DNA from 2 places in the Luteimonas sp. TWI382 genome. Region 2 is predicted to be linked to the other one. Evidence: predicted binding sites of a transcription regulator. Region 2 holds the regulator's gene; the other holds the start of a gene.
The links. The regulator HrcA, encoded in region 2, represses chaperone genes, less so after heat shock. The targets are predictions, from matches to a motif close to TTNGCACTCNNNNNNNNNGAGTGCNAA.
Positions count from the first base shown of each region.

Region 1: a site for HrcA is predicted at 4,767-4,793, ahead of rpoH (RNA polymerase sigma factor RpoH). Genes of this name have one in related genera too.

Region 1 covers NZ_JBDJNS010000016.1:21,914-28,991, reverse strand. The annotation lists gene zupT (zinc transporter ZupT) at 1-347, shown strand, start outside; gene ABE505_RS11325 (TonB-dependent receptor) at 510-3,605, opposite strand; gene rpoH (RNA polymerase sigma factor RpoH) at 3,878-4,756, opposite strand; gene glnE (bifunctional [glutamate--ammonia ligase]-adenylyl-L-tyrosine phosphorylase/[glutamate--ammonia-ligase] adenylyltransferase) at 4,945-7,078, opposite strand, start outside.
Region 2 covers NZ_JBDJNS010000022.1:7,721-14,798, forward strand. The annotation lists gene fur (ferric iron uptake transcriptional regulator) at 1-144, shown strand, start outside; gene recN (DNA repair protein RecN) at 269-1,936, opposite strand; gene hrcA (heat-inducible transcriptional repressor HrcA) at 2,054-3,139, shown strand; gene grpE (nucleotide exchange factor GrpE) at 3,245-3,775, shown strand; gene dnaK (molecular chaperone DnaK) at 3,898-5,823, shown strand; gene dnaJ (molecular chaperone DnaJ) at 5,938-7,065, shown strand.

The DNA of each region.
Region 1 (7,078 bases), on a different contig from region 2:
TGCCGTTGGCGTTCGCCATCGCAATCCACAACATCCCCGAGGGCATCGCGATCGCGGTCCCGGTGTACTTCGCCACCAGCAACAAGACCTACGCCTTCCTGGCCTGCCTGCTGTCGGGCCTGGCCGAGCCGCTGGGCGCACTGATCGGCTACGCGCTGCTGCGCCCGTTCCTGTCCGAACCGGTGTTCGGCGCCGTCTTCGGGCTCATTGCCGGCGTCATGGTCTTCCTCGCACTCGACGAATTGCTGCCCGCCGCCAAGCGCTACGCCAAGGGCCACGAAACCGTCTACGGCCTGGTCGCCGGCATGGCCGCACTGGCGTTGAGCCTGGTGCTGTTCAAGTGGTGATGTCCAAGTCGCGATCGTGACGCCCAGTGCCGTCGCCGGATTCCTTGTGCTGCCACTCGAGACGCCGCGCACTGAGGACCGCTGTATACGTACATGAAAAGGCCCGCCTCGTAACGAGGCGGGCCGAGACCGCAAGCCGGCGATGCCGGTCGAACCGCAATACTAGAAGTCGTATTGAATCTGGAACCGGACGTAGCGAGGATCGGAGAAGTACTTCGCCTGACCGTAGTTGTAGTAATTGCGATAGCCGCTGGGGCCGTTATAAGCGAAGTTGGTCTCGTACACCTGGACGGGCTTGATGTTGTTGAAGGCGTTGATCACGTCGACATTCACCCGCAACCCCTCGAGCCAGCTGGGCTTGTAGACCAAGCTCGGGCTGAGCGTGATGATCCATGGCGTCCGGCCGGCAGAGCCAACAGGACTGACCACATCGTCCTCAGCTCGATCGATGTTGGAGCCCGTGGTGATGTCGCCGGTATCACATACGTGGAATACGCCGGTATAGCCATACTGGGTGCCGAAGCTGCCGTAACCACCGCCAAGGCAGGAGATGGGCGAGCCGGACTGCGCCAGCAGGTTGAAGCCGATCTCCCATTGCTCGCTCAGCGCGTAACTGCCGAAGATCTTCAGGCTGTGGCGATGATCGTTGAACAGATAACCATCGGCGCCAATCATGATCTCCGAGAAATCGAAGTCAGACGTGGTGCCGGTGTCGTCCTGGCCATTGGTGCTCTTGACCAGGCCCTCGAGATTGCCCGTCAGCTTGGACCATGTGTACGAACCGCTCAGGTACCAGTTCTCGGTCGCCTTGTCCGCGCTCAGCGTGACGGCCTTGTAGTTGCGCTTGGCCTCCGGGCCGAGGGCGTCGGCAGGAACGGTCAGTGTGACCGGATTGCCATCGACGTTGATGTCGGTGGTGATGGTCAGATCCTTGCCCGGGTTGTAGAGGTAGCAGCCCGGGATGCCACCCGGCACCGTCCACTCGTCCGCCCAGTTCGAAAGGTCGTAACCTGCCTCGATGCCGGCCCGGTAAAGGGCACGCGCATCGCAAGTGTCGTCGATCGCGGTGTCGACACGGCGATAGGTGCCTTTCACTCCCAGCGTCCAGCCGTCAAGGAAGGCGTTGTCGGACACAAGCCGGTGCTGGTAGCCGAGGATGGCCTCGTCCTGGGTGTAGGGATCTAGATCGCGCGATGCGACCGCGCGCGGATCGGGCACGCTCCCGTCCTCGCCGTTGTAGATCTGATCCTGAGAGCCACCATCATAGGGTCCGGTAATGTTGACCGGGGTGCCAGTGACCGGATCCAGGCCGCCGGAGTAGGTATAGAAGTTCTCCACGTAGTACGAGGCAGATGCCGCACGAAGCGCCACATTGGCGGCGATCGGAAGCGAGTAGCGGCCCACTGAAGCGTAGAGCTTGCTATCGCCGTTGCCGGTCACATCCCAGGTAAAGCCCACACGAGGCTGCCAGATGTTGTCCTGCTTGACGAACGTCACGCCTGTGCTGTTCTTGTTCTCGAACGAGTCGTTGCGCACGCCCAGATACAACATGAAGTTGTCGGTGATGTTCCAGTTGTCCTCGACGTACCAGGACTTCTGGTCGATTTCGACACTACCGCCGGTCGCATACTTGATGCGATCGACAATATCGACAGACTCGTCGGCATCAAGCCAGTAATCGGACGTGGTGATGTACTGGAGGTCCTGGATCGTGCCCTGAAAGGACTTCCAGCGCTCGTCGCTGTAGCCGAACGAGAACCGGTGATCCCCCAGTCGCCATTCGAGATCGATGCGACCAGCGTTACGCTCATTCGAACCGTTGAATACATCGACGCTGCTCACCGTGGCGCAGCCAATGTTTTGGCCGAAGCGCGGGCTGTCGGGTCGATAATCCAGCACATAGGGGCAAGACGGCGAGCTCTCGACATCGCCGTAGTACTTGTTCTCCACACCATCGGCATTGACGGTGTAGTTGGAATTCGTGTTCTGCATTCGCCCGTACTGCAGCGACAGCGTGAGATCGTCGTTCAGGTAGCTGGTCCACTTCAGAATGTGGGTATCGCCACCGTTCTCCCTGAATTCCTTGCCGGTGTAATCGGTCTTGCTCGCCTGCGCATTTGCCGCGGTGCTGTCGAAAGCAGCGATGTAGTTGGTGTAAGTCTGCTTGCGGGTATTGTCGAAGCCGGTGTACTCGAGATGATTGTTGTCGTTGAGGTACCAGTCCAACTTGACCATCCAGTACGGCTGCTCGGACTTGTAGTCGTATGCGGTCGTGCCGAGCGCGCTGGTGTAGGCGCCGGTCGGCGAGGACGAATAGCCGCTACCGCGCACGCCATAGGAGGCCGCATCCCAGTTGCTGAATGACCCTAGCGCAAAGAAAAACAGCCGGTCTTCAACCAGCGCGCCACTGGTCCAGAAGCTCAGATTGTCGGAGGAGGACTCATTGCGATCATAAGAGCGCCAGATCGTGCCGTCCTTGAGAGTGACCGGGTCAGGCTGCTCCCGCAACGAGTTGGGGGCGAACGTGTAACTCACCCCTCCCTTGAGTTCGTTGCTGCCGCGCTTGACCACCACGCTCGTCACGCCGCCAGTGGAGAAGCCGTATCGGGCACCGTAACCACCGGTCTGCACATCCAACTGCTCGATGGCCTGGTAAGGCACCTCTGTGAACGAAAGGTTGTCGTACAGGTTAGTGACGTTGAATCCGTTGATGTAGTAGCTGTTCTCGGCTGCTGAAGCACCACCAAAAGATGCATTACCGAAGTACTCGCTGCTCGACGCGGTGCCAGGGGTCAGCAAGGACACGGCGGTCACGTTGCGCGCTACGGGCAAGGTATTGAGCTGTTCGGCGGTAAATGTGGTTCGGGTTTCGATGCTGGTCAGGTCGATGTTGTTGACGCCCCCCAGTCCACGCACGCGGACCGTGTCCAGGCTGGTCGCGTCCGCGGCCAGGGAGGTCGTGACCGCTTGACCAGCAATGACCGTGACCCGAGTGGTCCTGCCAGACACCGTCAGCTCGTACTGCCCGGGAGGCAGCGCCGAAATGCGGAACCGGCCGTCATTGCCGACCACCGCCTCTCGGGTCGCGCCCGAAGCAAGACTCCGAACCTGGACGCGGCTCCCCGGATCGCCACCATTGCTGCCCAGGATGTCTCCCGAGGTACTTTGCGCCGTCGCCACCCCGATACAGGTCAGCAGCGCGATGCTCAATGCGGCACGTCGAAACACCGGTTTGGCGCGATTGTGGCACTTGTTCATTGCTTCTCCTCAGGTTGATGCGCCGGCATGGCCTGCGCGCATTCATGAACAAAAACAAAACCAAGGCAGAAGCTAGTCTAATAATTAACAGAAATGCAACAAAAAGACCTACTGATCTATTGACTTTCCGACGAACGGTCGGGTTAAAAAGCACTGCGCATTCAGAAGGGTGGGGGCGGGTTTGTGGCCCTGCTTTGCAGAGCATGCGAACGCGCATACAAAAACGGCCCGCTTGCGCGGGCCGTCCGGGGTCCAGCATTGGCGAACAGGACTCAGGCCGCGAACAGCGCCTTCATCTTCTTCAGCGCATTGGCCTCGACCTGGCGGATCCGCTCGGCGGACACGCCGTACTCGTCGGCCAGCTCCTGCAGCGTCACCTTGTGCTCGTCGTCGAGCCAGCGGCGACGGATGATGTCGCGCGAGCGGGCGTCGAGCTTGGCCATGCCTTCGCGCAGCAGTTCGAGCTGGTCGGCCTCGCTGTCGCTGCGCTCGTACGCCTGTGCCGGATCTTCGTCCTGTGCGACGAGGTAGGCGACCGGCGCCGGCGGCGCATTGTCGTCGTCCTCGCCCGCGGGCGCATCGAAGCCGATGTCGCGGCCCGACAGGCGCGACTCCATCTCCAGCACTTCGCGCTCGGAGACGTTGAGGTCGGCGGCGACGGTGCGCACTTCCTCGGCGTTGAGCCAGCCCAGGCGGGTCTTGCTCTTGCGCAGGTTGAAGAACAGCTTGCGCTGCGCCTTGGTCGTGGCGACCTTCACGATGCGCCAATTCTTGAGGATGAACTCGTGCATCTCGGCACGGATCCAATGCACGGCGAAGCTCACCAGGCGCACGCCGACGTCCGGATCGAAGCGCTTGACGGCCTTCATCAGGCCGATATTGCCCTCCTGGATCAGATCGCCCAGCGGCAGCCCGTAGCCGTTGTAACCGCGGGCCACATGGACGACGAAGCGCAGGTGCGAATGGACCAGCTCGCGCGCGGCATCGAGATCGTCGTGATCGCGATACCGCTGCGCCAGCGCCTGCTCCTCTTCGACCGTCAGCACCGGAATCTGGTGCACGGCGCCGATATAGGCATCGAGCGAACCGAGCGGGCTGGGGATCGGCAGGCTATTGGCAACCAGGGCGTGGGTCATGGTCTGCGTGCTCATGAAAGGGATGGTAGCAGTCTCCAGATATGACTGCTAAGGCCGCTGGAAGTTCCCGAGCGTTCCGTTTATGGAACGTTCTGCACTTCCTGGACAGGGATCATTCACAGAAGCGAGACAGCCCGCGGCACTGCTGCCAGCCGTCTCAGGAACTCGATCCTGCACCCAGGCGGGCGAATCCACGATGAAGATCAGGCCCAGCCGGCGATGCCTGCAATTGTCTCCCGCGCCGACGCCAGCGCCGGCGAGAGCGGTGCGATGCGCGGCCGGCGGTCGAGCATGCAGGTCAAGGCCGCCTCCAACAGGCAGGCATGGCCCTGGCGGAGCGCCTGACACTGGGCGGCCGGCAACAGACCCGCCGTGGCCGCGGCCTCGAGCAACGCCGGCGTGGCCCTGGGCGCGAGCAGTCCGGGGTGCGTCGCCGCCGCCTGCAGCACCAGCGACTGGGCCAGGAACTCTAGATCCACCAGCCCACCCTCGCCCTGCTTGAGGTCGAATCGGTCGGCCGTCGAACGGTCGAGTTCGCCGCGCATGCGTCGGCGCATCGCGGCGATCTCCTCGCGCAGCGCCGCCGGGTCACGAGGCCGGGCCAGTGTGTCGCTGCGGACGGATTCGAACGCCTCGCGCATCGGCGCATCGCCCGCGACCACGCGCGCGCGCACCAGCGCCTGGTGTTCCCAGGTCCATGCGCGCTCGCGCTGGTACTCCGCGTAGCTGGCCAGCGACGACACCAGCAGCCCCTTGCCGCCGTCCGGGCGCAGACGCACGTCGACGTCGTAGAGCCTGCCGCCGCCGGTGACCGTCCCCAGCAGGGCGACGATCTTCTGCGCAAGACGCGCCGCCCAACGCTGGGCATCGAGCGGCCGCGCGCCGTCGGACTGGGCATCGGCGGGCGCGTCGTAGAGGAAGACCAGGTCGAGGTCCGACCCGAAGCCCAGTTCCTCGCCGCCCAGGCTACCGTAGCCGACCACCCCAAAACGGGCATCGGGCAACCGGCCATGGGCGCGCTCGAGTTCGCGCATCGCCAGTGCGAGCACCACCTCGACCACCGCGTCGGCCAGCCAGGCGAGTTGCCGGGTCGCCGTCGGCGGATCGAGCCGGCGGTCAAGCGTGGCCAGTGCGATCCGGAAGCTCAACTGCTGGCGGATCTCGTTGAGCGCGAGCAGCGCCGCTTCCAGATCGCGCTGCTGCAGCGCACGGCTGCACTGGGTCGCCAAACCATCGCGCTCGGGCAATGGCCCTTCGACCCGGGCGTCGAGCAGTTCGTCGAGTAGCAGCGGATGCGCGGCGAGGCGCTCGGCGAGGAAGGCGCTACGGGTCACCGCCTCCACCAGCCGCGCCAGCGCAGCCGGTTGCTCGTCGAGCAAGGCCAGGTAGCTCGCACGCCGCAGGATGTTGTGCAGCAGCGCCAGCAGGCGGCGCACCGCCTGCAGCGGCCGATCCGCCGGCGCAGAGGCTTGCAGCAGCACCGGCATCAGCCGGTCGAGCCGCGCGCGGGCATTGTCCGACAGGTCGCGCACGCTCGGCGAGCGCGCGAAGTCGCGCAGTGCCTCGGCGACCTCGCGCGCATCGGCAAATCCGGCCTCGGCCAGTGTCTGCGCATCGCCGCCGTCGGGCAGCGCGCGCCACCAGGTCGCCAGATCGCTGTCGGTGTCGACGCTGCGCTGCTGGCTGCGGACCGCCAGCAGCGCATCGAACTCGTGCGCAACGTGGCCGCGCTCGCGCCGCAGCTCGGTCTCGAGCGCCGCCCAATCGGCGTACCCCAGACCGGACGCGATCCGCAGCCGGTCGAGCGGATCGGCCGGCAGCAGATGGGTTTGCGCATCGCGCAGCATCTGCAGCCGGTTCTCGACGCGGCGCAGGAACAGGTACGCCGCCTGCAGCCGCGCCAGCGCCTCGTCGGCCAATTGCCCTGCCGCATGCAGCGCGCGCAGTGCCGGCAGCAGCCGTCGCTCGCGCAGCGCCGGTTCGCGCCCGCCCCGGATCAGCTGCAGCGCCTGGGCCAGGAACTCGACTTCGCGGATGCCGCCATCGCCGCGCTTGATGTCGTCGGCCAGCTCCCGGCGCGCGACTTCGGCCGCGATCATGTCCTTCATCTGCCGCAGGCCGTCGAGCGCGCCGAAGTCGAGATAACGGCGGTAGACGAACGGGCGCAGCAGGTCGAGGAAACGCGCGCCTGCGGCGAGGTCGCCGGCCACGGGCCGTGCTTTCTGCCAGGCATAGCGCTCCCAATCGCGTCCCTCGCGCTGGAAGTACTGCTCCATCGCCGCAAAGCTCAACGCGATCCGGCCGGCGTTGCCGAACGGCCGCAGGCGCAGGTCGACG
Region 2 (7,078 bases):
GACCACATGGTGGACGTGGACACCGGCAAGATCATCGAGTTCGAAAGCGCCGAGATCGAGAAGCTGCAGCACGAGATCGCCGAGCGCTACGGCTACCATCTCGAGGACCACTCGCTGGTGCTGTACGTCCGCAAGAAGCGCTGAGACGTCCGAACCCGATTACCGCGCCACCGGCGATGGTCGGTGTTGGTGCCGCATGTCGCCGGTCGATGGCATGCCAGGTGTGCATGCGTTCTTGGGGCGGAACTTGGGGCGCAGGTCCGTCCCGTCAGACCATGCCCTGCAGCAGCTTGCGGGCGGCGGCGCGGGCTTCGCTGCTGACCTCGACGCCGCCGAGCATGCGCGCCAGTTCCTCGGTCCGGGCGTCGGCCTCGAGCAGGCTGACGCGGCTTTCGGTCGCGCCGCCGCTGGTGACCTTGTGGACCCGATAGTGCGCATGCCCCTTGGAGGCGACCTGGGGCAGGTGGGTCACGCACAGCACCTGGCGGCTCGCGCCCAGGGCGCGCAGCTTGTGGCCGACGATGTCGGCGACTGCGCCGCCGATGCCCGAGTCGACCTCGTCGAAGACCATCGTCGGCACCGCGTCGTGGCCCAGCGCCGCGACCTCGATCGCCAGCGAGATCCGCGACAGCTCGCCGCCCGAGGCCACCCGGCGCAGCGGCCGTGGTGGCTGGCCCGCGTTGGCCGAGACCATGAATTCGATGCGCTCGGCGCCCTGGGGGTCGGGCCGGTCGTGCTCGACCGGCTCGAATGCAATGTCGAACGTCCCGCCGCCCATGCCGAGCTCGTGGATCAGGGCGGTCGTCGCCTTCGATAGCGCCTTGCCGGCCTTGCGGCGGGCTGCGCCCAGGCGGTCGGCGGCGGTGCGCCAGCGCGCGAGTGCGGCGTCGATCTCGTCGTCCAGGCGCGCCAGACGTTCGCCGGCGCCGTCGAGCTGCTCGAGTTCGCTGGCCAGCCGCTGCCGGACCTCGCCCAGCTCCTCGGGTGTGACCCGGTGCTTGCGCGCCAGGTCGTGCAGCCGGCCCAGACGTTGCTCGAGCAACTCGAGCTCGGCCGGGTCGATATCGAGGTCGTCGCGGACCTGCCCGAGCAGGCGGGTGGCCTCGTCGAGCTGGATCGAGGCGGCGTCGAGCATCGCATCGACCTCGCCCAGACGGGGCTCATGGGCGCGCATGCGGCCCAGGTCGTGGCGCAGCGCGTGCAGGGCCTGCGGCAGGCCGACCGCATCCTCGCCGCTCATCCGCGCCAGCGCCGCGTCGCAGGTCTGGATCAGGCCCGCCGCGTTCGCATGGCGGCGGTGGGCAGCGTGCAGGTCGGCGATCGCCTCGGGCTCGAGCCGCTCGCCTTCCAGTTCGTCGAGCTGATGGCGCAGCCAGTCGCGGCGCTCGCCGACATCGCCGATACCGATCAGCGCCTCGCGCTCGCCCTGCAACGCGCGCCAGTCTTGGGCGGCGCCGCGGACCGCGGCCAGCAGGGTGCCATTGCCGGCCTGGGCATCGAGCAGCGCCAACTGGCTGCCGCGCGCCAGCAGCGCCTGGTGTTCATGTTGGCCGTGGATCTCGACCAGACGTCCGGCGAGCTCGGAGAGCTGGGCGATCGTCGCCGGGCGGCCGTTGATCCAGGCCCGCGAGCCGCCGTCGGCGCGCAGCGTGCGGCGCAACTGGCAGGTGGCGCCTTCGTCGAACTCGTTGTCGCGCAGCCAGCGCAGCGCCGGGGCGGCATCGTCCAGCGCGAACTCGGCGTGCAGCTCGGCGCGCTCGGCGCCGTGGCGGACGATGCCGCTGTCGGCGCGCTGGCCGGACAGGAAGCCCAGCGCATCGACCAGCAGCGACTTGCCGGCACCGGTCTCGCCGGAGATGACGGTCAACCCCGGTCCGAACTCAAGGTCGGTGGCGGTGGCGACGGCGAAGTTGCGGATGGCAAGGTGGGTGAGCATCGGTGGAATTGTGCCTTGGCAGCCTGCGGTCGTGTAGCGGCGGCTTGATAGCCCCTGCGCGTCTCATCGGCTAAGACCGCGCTTGCATCGGTGGCGGCGGCGCCGTATACCGCCCGCATGTCGTCCGATGTCCGCCATCCGCTGGATCCGCGCGCCCGCCAGCTGCTGCGCACGCTGATCGGGCGGCATATCCGCGACGGCGAGCCGGTCGGTTCGCAGACGCTCGCCCGGCATGCCGGGCTGGACGTGAGCCCGGCGACGATCCGCAACATCCTGGCCGACCTGGAGGAGGCCGGGCTGCTCAGCTCCCCGCACACCTCGGCCGGGCGCGTGCCCACCGCGCAGGGCTACCGGGTGTTCGTCGATTCGCTGCTCCAGGTCAAGCCGCTGCGCGAGCAGGAGCTGCTGCGCTTGCGCGGGGAGCTGACCGGGGCCGGCGGGCACCAGTCGCTGCTGGGCAGCGCCTCGGAACTGGTCTCGGCGATGACGCGCTTCGTCGGGGTGGTCTCGGTGCCGCGGCGCGAGCAACTGGCGTTCCGGCACATCGATTTCGTGCCGCTCGACGGTCAGCGGGTCATGGCGATCATCGTCTTCGCCGACCACGAAGTGCAGAACCGGATCTTCCAGACCCGGCGCAGCTTCGACGCCGCTGAGCTCGAGCGCGTGGCCAACTACCTCAACCAGCATTGCGCTGGCCGGCCGATGGCCGCGGTGCGGGCGACGCTGGTCGAAGAACTGCGCCATGCCCGCGACGAGATGGAAGCGTTGCTCGCGCAAACGATGGAGCTGGCCGAGCAGGCCTTGGTGCCGGCCGACGAGGATATGGTGCTGGCCGGGCAGAACCGGCTGATCGGGGTGCAGGACCTCTCGGACCTGGACCGGCTACGCGAATTGTTCGAGGCGTTTTCCCGCAAGCGCGAGATCCTGCAGTTGCTCGAGCGCACCCTGCACGCGCCGGGCGTGCGCATCTTCATTGGCGAGGAAACCGGCCTGGCGCCGCTGGAGGGCGTGTCGCTGGTCACCGCGCCGTACGCGGCGGGCGGACGGACACTCGGCGTATTGGGGGTGATCGGCCCGACCCGCATGGCCTACGACCGGGTGATTCCGGTGGTGCAGGCGACCGCGGACTTGCTGGGCGCCGCGCTCGGCGCTCACCCGTCGGCGGGCGAGGGCGCCGCGGGCCGTACGCCCGACGCGGCCTGAGCCGCCAGGCGCGACGCGCCAATTCCCCGGCCGTGGCTTGAAACCGCGGCGGCCAGCCCCATAGCTGGGCGGGTCGGCGGCCAGACGCCCGCCCCGGAACCGGACATGACCCAGGAACAGCACGAGACGCAGCACCCCGAAATCCACGAGTCCGACGACCAGGCCACGCCGGTCGAGGCCCAGCTGACCGAACAGGTCGAGCTGCTGAAGGCCGAACTCGAGCAGGTGCGCGCACAGAGCCTGCTCGAGCGCGCCGACCTGGAAAACCAACGCAAGCGCCTGGCGCGCGAGATCGAGACCGCACGCCGGTTCGCCAATGAGCGCTTGCTCTCGTCGCTGGTGCCGGTGTTCGATGCGCTCGAGGCCGGCTTGGCGAGTGCGCCGGAGAATGATCCGCTGCGCGCCGGCGTCGAACTCACCCTGCGCGAACTGGTCAAGGCGACCGAGAGCAATGGCCTGCGCGTGGTCGCCCCGGCGGCCGGCGACGCCTTCGACCCCGAGCAGCACCAGGCGATGAGCATCGTCGAGGTGCCGGGCGTGCCGCCGGGCGCGGTCGCCCAGGTCTTCCAGAAGGGCTACCTGCTCAACGAGCGCCTGCTGCGCCCGGCGATGGTGGTGGTCGCCAAGGCCGACTGAGCGCGCGCCGCGCCATCGCGCGTCACACCGCTTGAACGCTGTGTTGCGCGCCCCCAGATACCCCGCATCGACGGCCACGCCGCCGTCCCCGCACAACGACATTTCCTAGAGGAAGCATTGCAATGGCAAAGATCATCGGCATCGATCTCGGCACGACCAACTCGTGCGTGGCGATCATGGACGGCGGCAAGGCCAAGGTCATCGAAAACAGCGAAGGCGACCGCACGACGCCGTCGATCGTCGCCTACACCAAGGACGGCGAGGTGCTGGTCGGCGCCTCCGCCAAGCGCCAGGCCGTCACCAACCCCCACAACACGTTCTTCGCGGTCAAGCGTCTGATCGGCCGCAAGTTCAAGGACGCCGAGGTCCAGAAGGACATCGGCCTGGTCCCCTACAAGATCCTCGAGCACGACAACGGCGATGCCTGGGTCGCGACCAGCGACGACAGGAAGCTGTCGGCGCAGGAAGTCTCGGCGCGCATCCTCGAGAAGATGAAGAAGACTGCCGAGGACTACCTGGGCGAGAAGGTCACCGAGGCGGTGATCACGGTGCCGGCGTACTTCAACGACAGCCAGCGCCAGGCGACCAAGGACGCCGGCCGCATCGCCGGCCTCGACGTCAAGCGCATCATCAACGAGCCGACCGCGGCCGCGCTGGCCTATGGCCTGGACAAGAGCGGCGGCGACCGCAAGGTCGCGGTCTACGACCTGGGCGGCGGCACGTTCGACGTGTCGATCATCGAGATCGCGGAAGTCGACGGCGAGAAGCAGTTCGAGGTGCTGGCCACCAACGGCGACACGTTCCTCGGCGGTGAGGACTTCGATGCCCGCGTCATCGATTATCTGGTCGAGGAGTTCCAGAAGGATCAGGGGATCGATCTGCGCAAGGATCCGCTGGCGCTGCAGCGCCTGAAGGATGCGGCCGAGCGCGCCAAGATCGAGCTGTCGTCGTCGCAGCAGACCGAGGTCAACCTGCCCTACGTCACCGCCGACGCCTCGGGTCCGAAGCACCTGAACATCAAGCTGACCCGCGCCAAGCTCGAAGCGCTGGTCGAGGACCTGATCAAGCGTTCGATCGAGCCCTGCCGCATCGCGCTCAACGATGCCGGCCTGCGCGCGTCCGACGTCAACGAGGTCATCCTCGTCGGCGGCCAGACCCGCATGCCCAAGGTGCAGCAGGCCGTTGCCGACTTCTTCGGCAAGGAGCCGCGCAAGGACGTGAACCCCGACGAGGCGGTCGCGATCGGTGCGGCGGTGCAGGGTGGCGTGCTGGCCGGCGACGTCAAGGACGTGCTGCTGCTCGACGTGACCCCGCTGAGCCTGGGCATCGAGACCCTGGGCGGCGTGTTCACCAAGATCATCGAAAAGAACACCACGATCCCGACCAAGGCTTCGCAGACCTTCTCCACCGCCGACGACAACCAGTCGGCCGTGACCGTGCACGTGCTGCAGGGCGAGCGCGAGCAGGCCCGCTTCAACAAGTCGCTGGCGCGCTTCGACCTGACCGGCATCGACCCGGCGCCGCGCGGCATGCCGCAGGTGGAGGTGTCGTTCGACATCGATGCCAACGGCATCCTGCACGTGTCGGCCAAGGACAAGAAGACCGGCAAGGAGCAGAAGGTCGAGATCAAGGCCGGTTCGGGCCTGTCGGATGACGAGATCCAGCGGATGGTCGCCGATGCCGAGGCGCACCGCGAGGACGACCGCAAGTTCCAGGAGCTGGTCGCCGCGCGCAACCAGGCCGATGCGCTGGTGCACGCGACCCGCAGCGCGATCAAGGACAACGGCGACAAGGTGCCCGGCGATGTGATCGGCAATGCCGAGGCTGCGATCGCCGAGGTCGAGACCGCGATGAAGGGCGACGACAAGGCGCAGATCGAGGCCAAGTCCAAGAAGCTCGAGGAAGTCTCCCAGCAGCTGTTCGCCGCTGCTGCCGCGGCCGGCCAGCAGGGCGGTGGCGACGTCGGTGGGCAGGGCGATGCGCCCAAGTCCGACGACGTGGTCGATGCCGAGTTCACCGAGGTCAAGGACGACGAGAAGAAGGCGTAATCGCTGGCGTCGTGATGCGTGATCGAAAGAAGCGGAGCTCGGCTCCGCTTCTTTCTCACGCGCTCACGCACTGACGCTTCGCATCACCCATCACGCATTACGAATCACGGCCTCATGAGCAAACGCGACTACTACGACGTCCTTGGCGTCTCCCGCACCGCCAGCGAAGACGAGTTGAAGAAGGCGTATCGCCGCTGCGCGATGAAGCACCATCCCGACCGCAACCCGGGAGATGCCGCCGCCGAGGCTGCGTTCAAGGAGTGCAAGGAGGCCTACGAGGTGCTCTCGGACGGCGGCAAGCGCCGGATGTACGATCAGCACGGACATGCGGCGTTCGAGCACGGCATGGGCGGCGGCAATGCCGGGCCGGGGTTCGGCCCGGACATGGGCGATATCTTCGGCGACATCTTCGGCAACATCTTCGGCGGCGGCGGACGCAGCGGCCCGCGTCGCGGTGCCGACGTGGGCTATGTGATGGAGCTCGATCTCGAGGAGGCGGTCGCCGGTGTCGAGAAGCGCATCGAGCTGCCGACGTTGACCGGGTGCGAGGACTGCAACGGGAGCGGCTCGGAGGACGGCAAGCGCGAGACCTGCTCGACCTGCGCCGGTCGCGGTCAGGTGCGCATGCAGCGCGGGCCCTTCACGATGCAGCAGGCCTGTCCGCATTGCGGCGGGCACGGCCAGGTCATCGCCAATCCCTGCAAGACGTGTCGCGGTGCCGGTCGGGTCGAAGACGAGAAGGTGCTGTCGGTGAAGATCCCTGCCGGCGTCGATTCGGGCGATCGCATTCGGCTGTCGGGTGAAGGCGAGGCCGGTCCGGCCGGTGCGCCGCCCGGCGACCTGTATGTGGAAGTGCGGGTGCGGCCGCACGACATCTTCGTGCGCGACGGCGACGACCTGCACTGCGAGGTGCCGATCCGCATCTCGCAGGCCGCGCTCGGCGACACGGTCCGCGTGCCCACGCTCGGGGGCGAGGCCGAGATCCGCATTCCGGCCGAGACCCAGACCGGCAAGGTGTTCCGCCTGCGCGACAAGGGTGTCAAGTCGGTGCGCAGCCGCTCGGTCGGCGATCTGTATTGCAAGATCTTCGTCGAAACGCCGGTCAATCTCACCGCCGACCAGCGCGATCTGCTGCAACGCTTCGAGGCAACGTTCACCACGGAGAACGCACGCCGGCATTCGCCCAAGTCGAGCACCTTCATGGACGGCGTCAAGGGGTTCTGGGAGCGCATGACGTCCTGATCGCGTCGCGCGC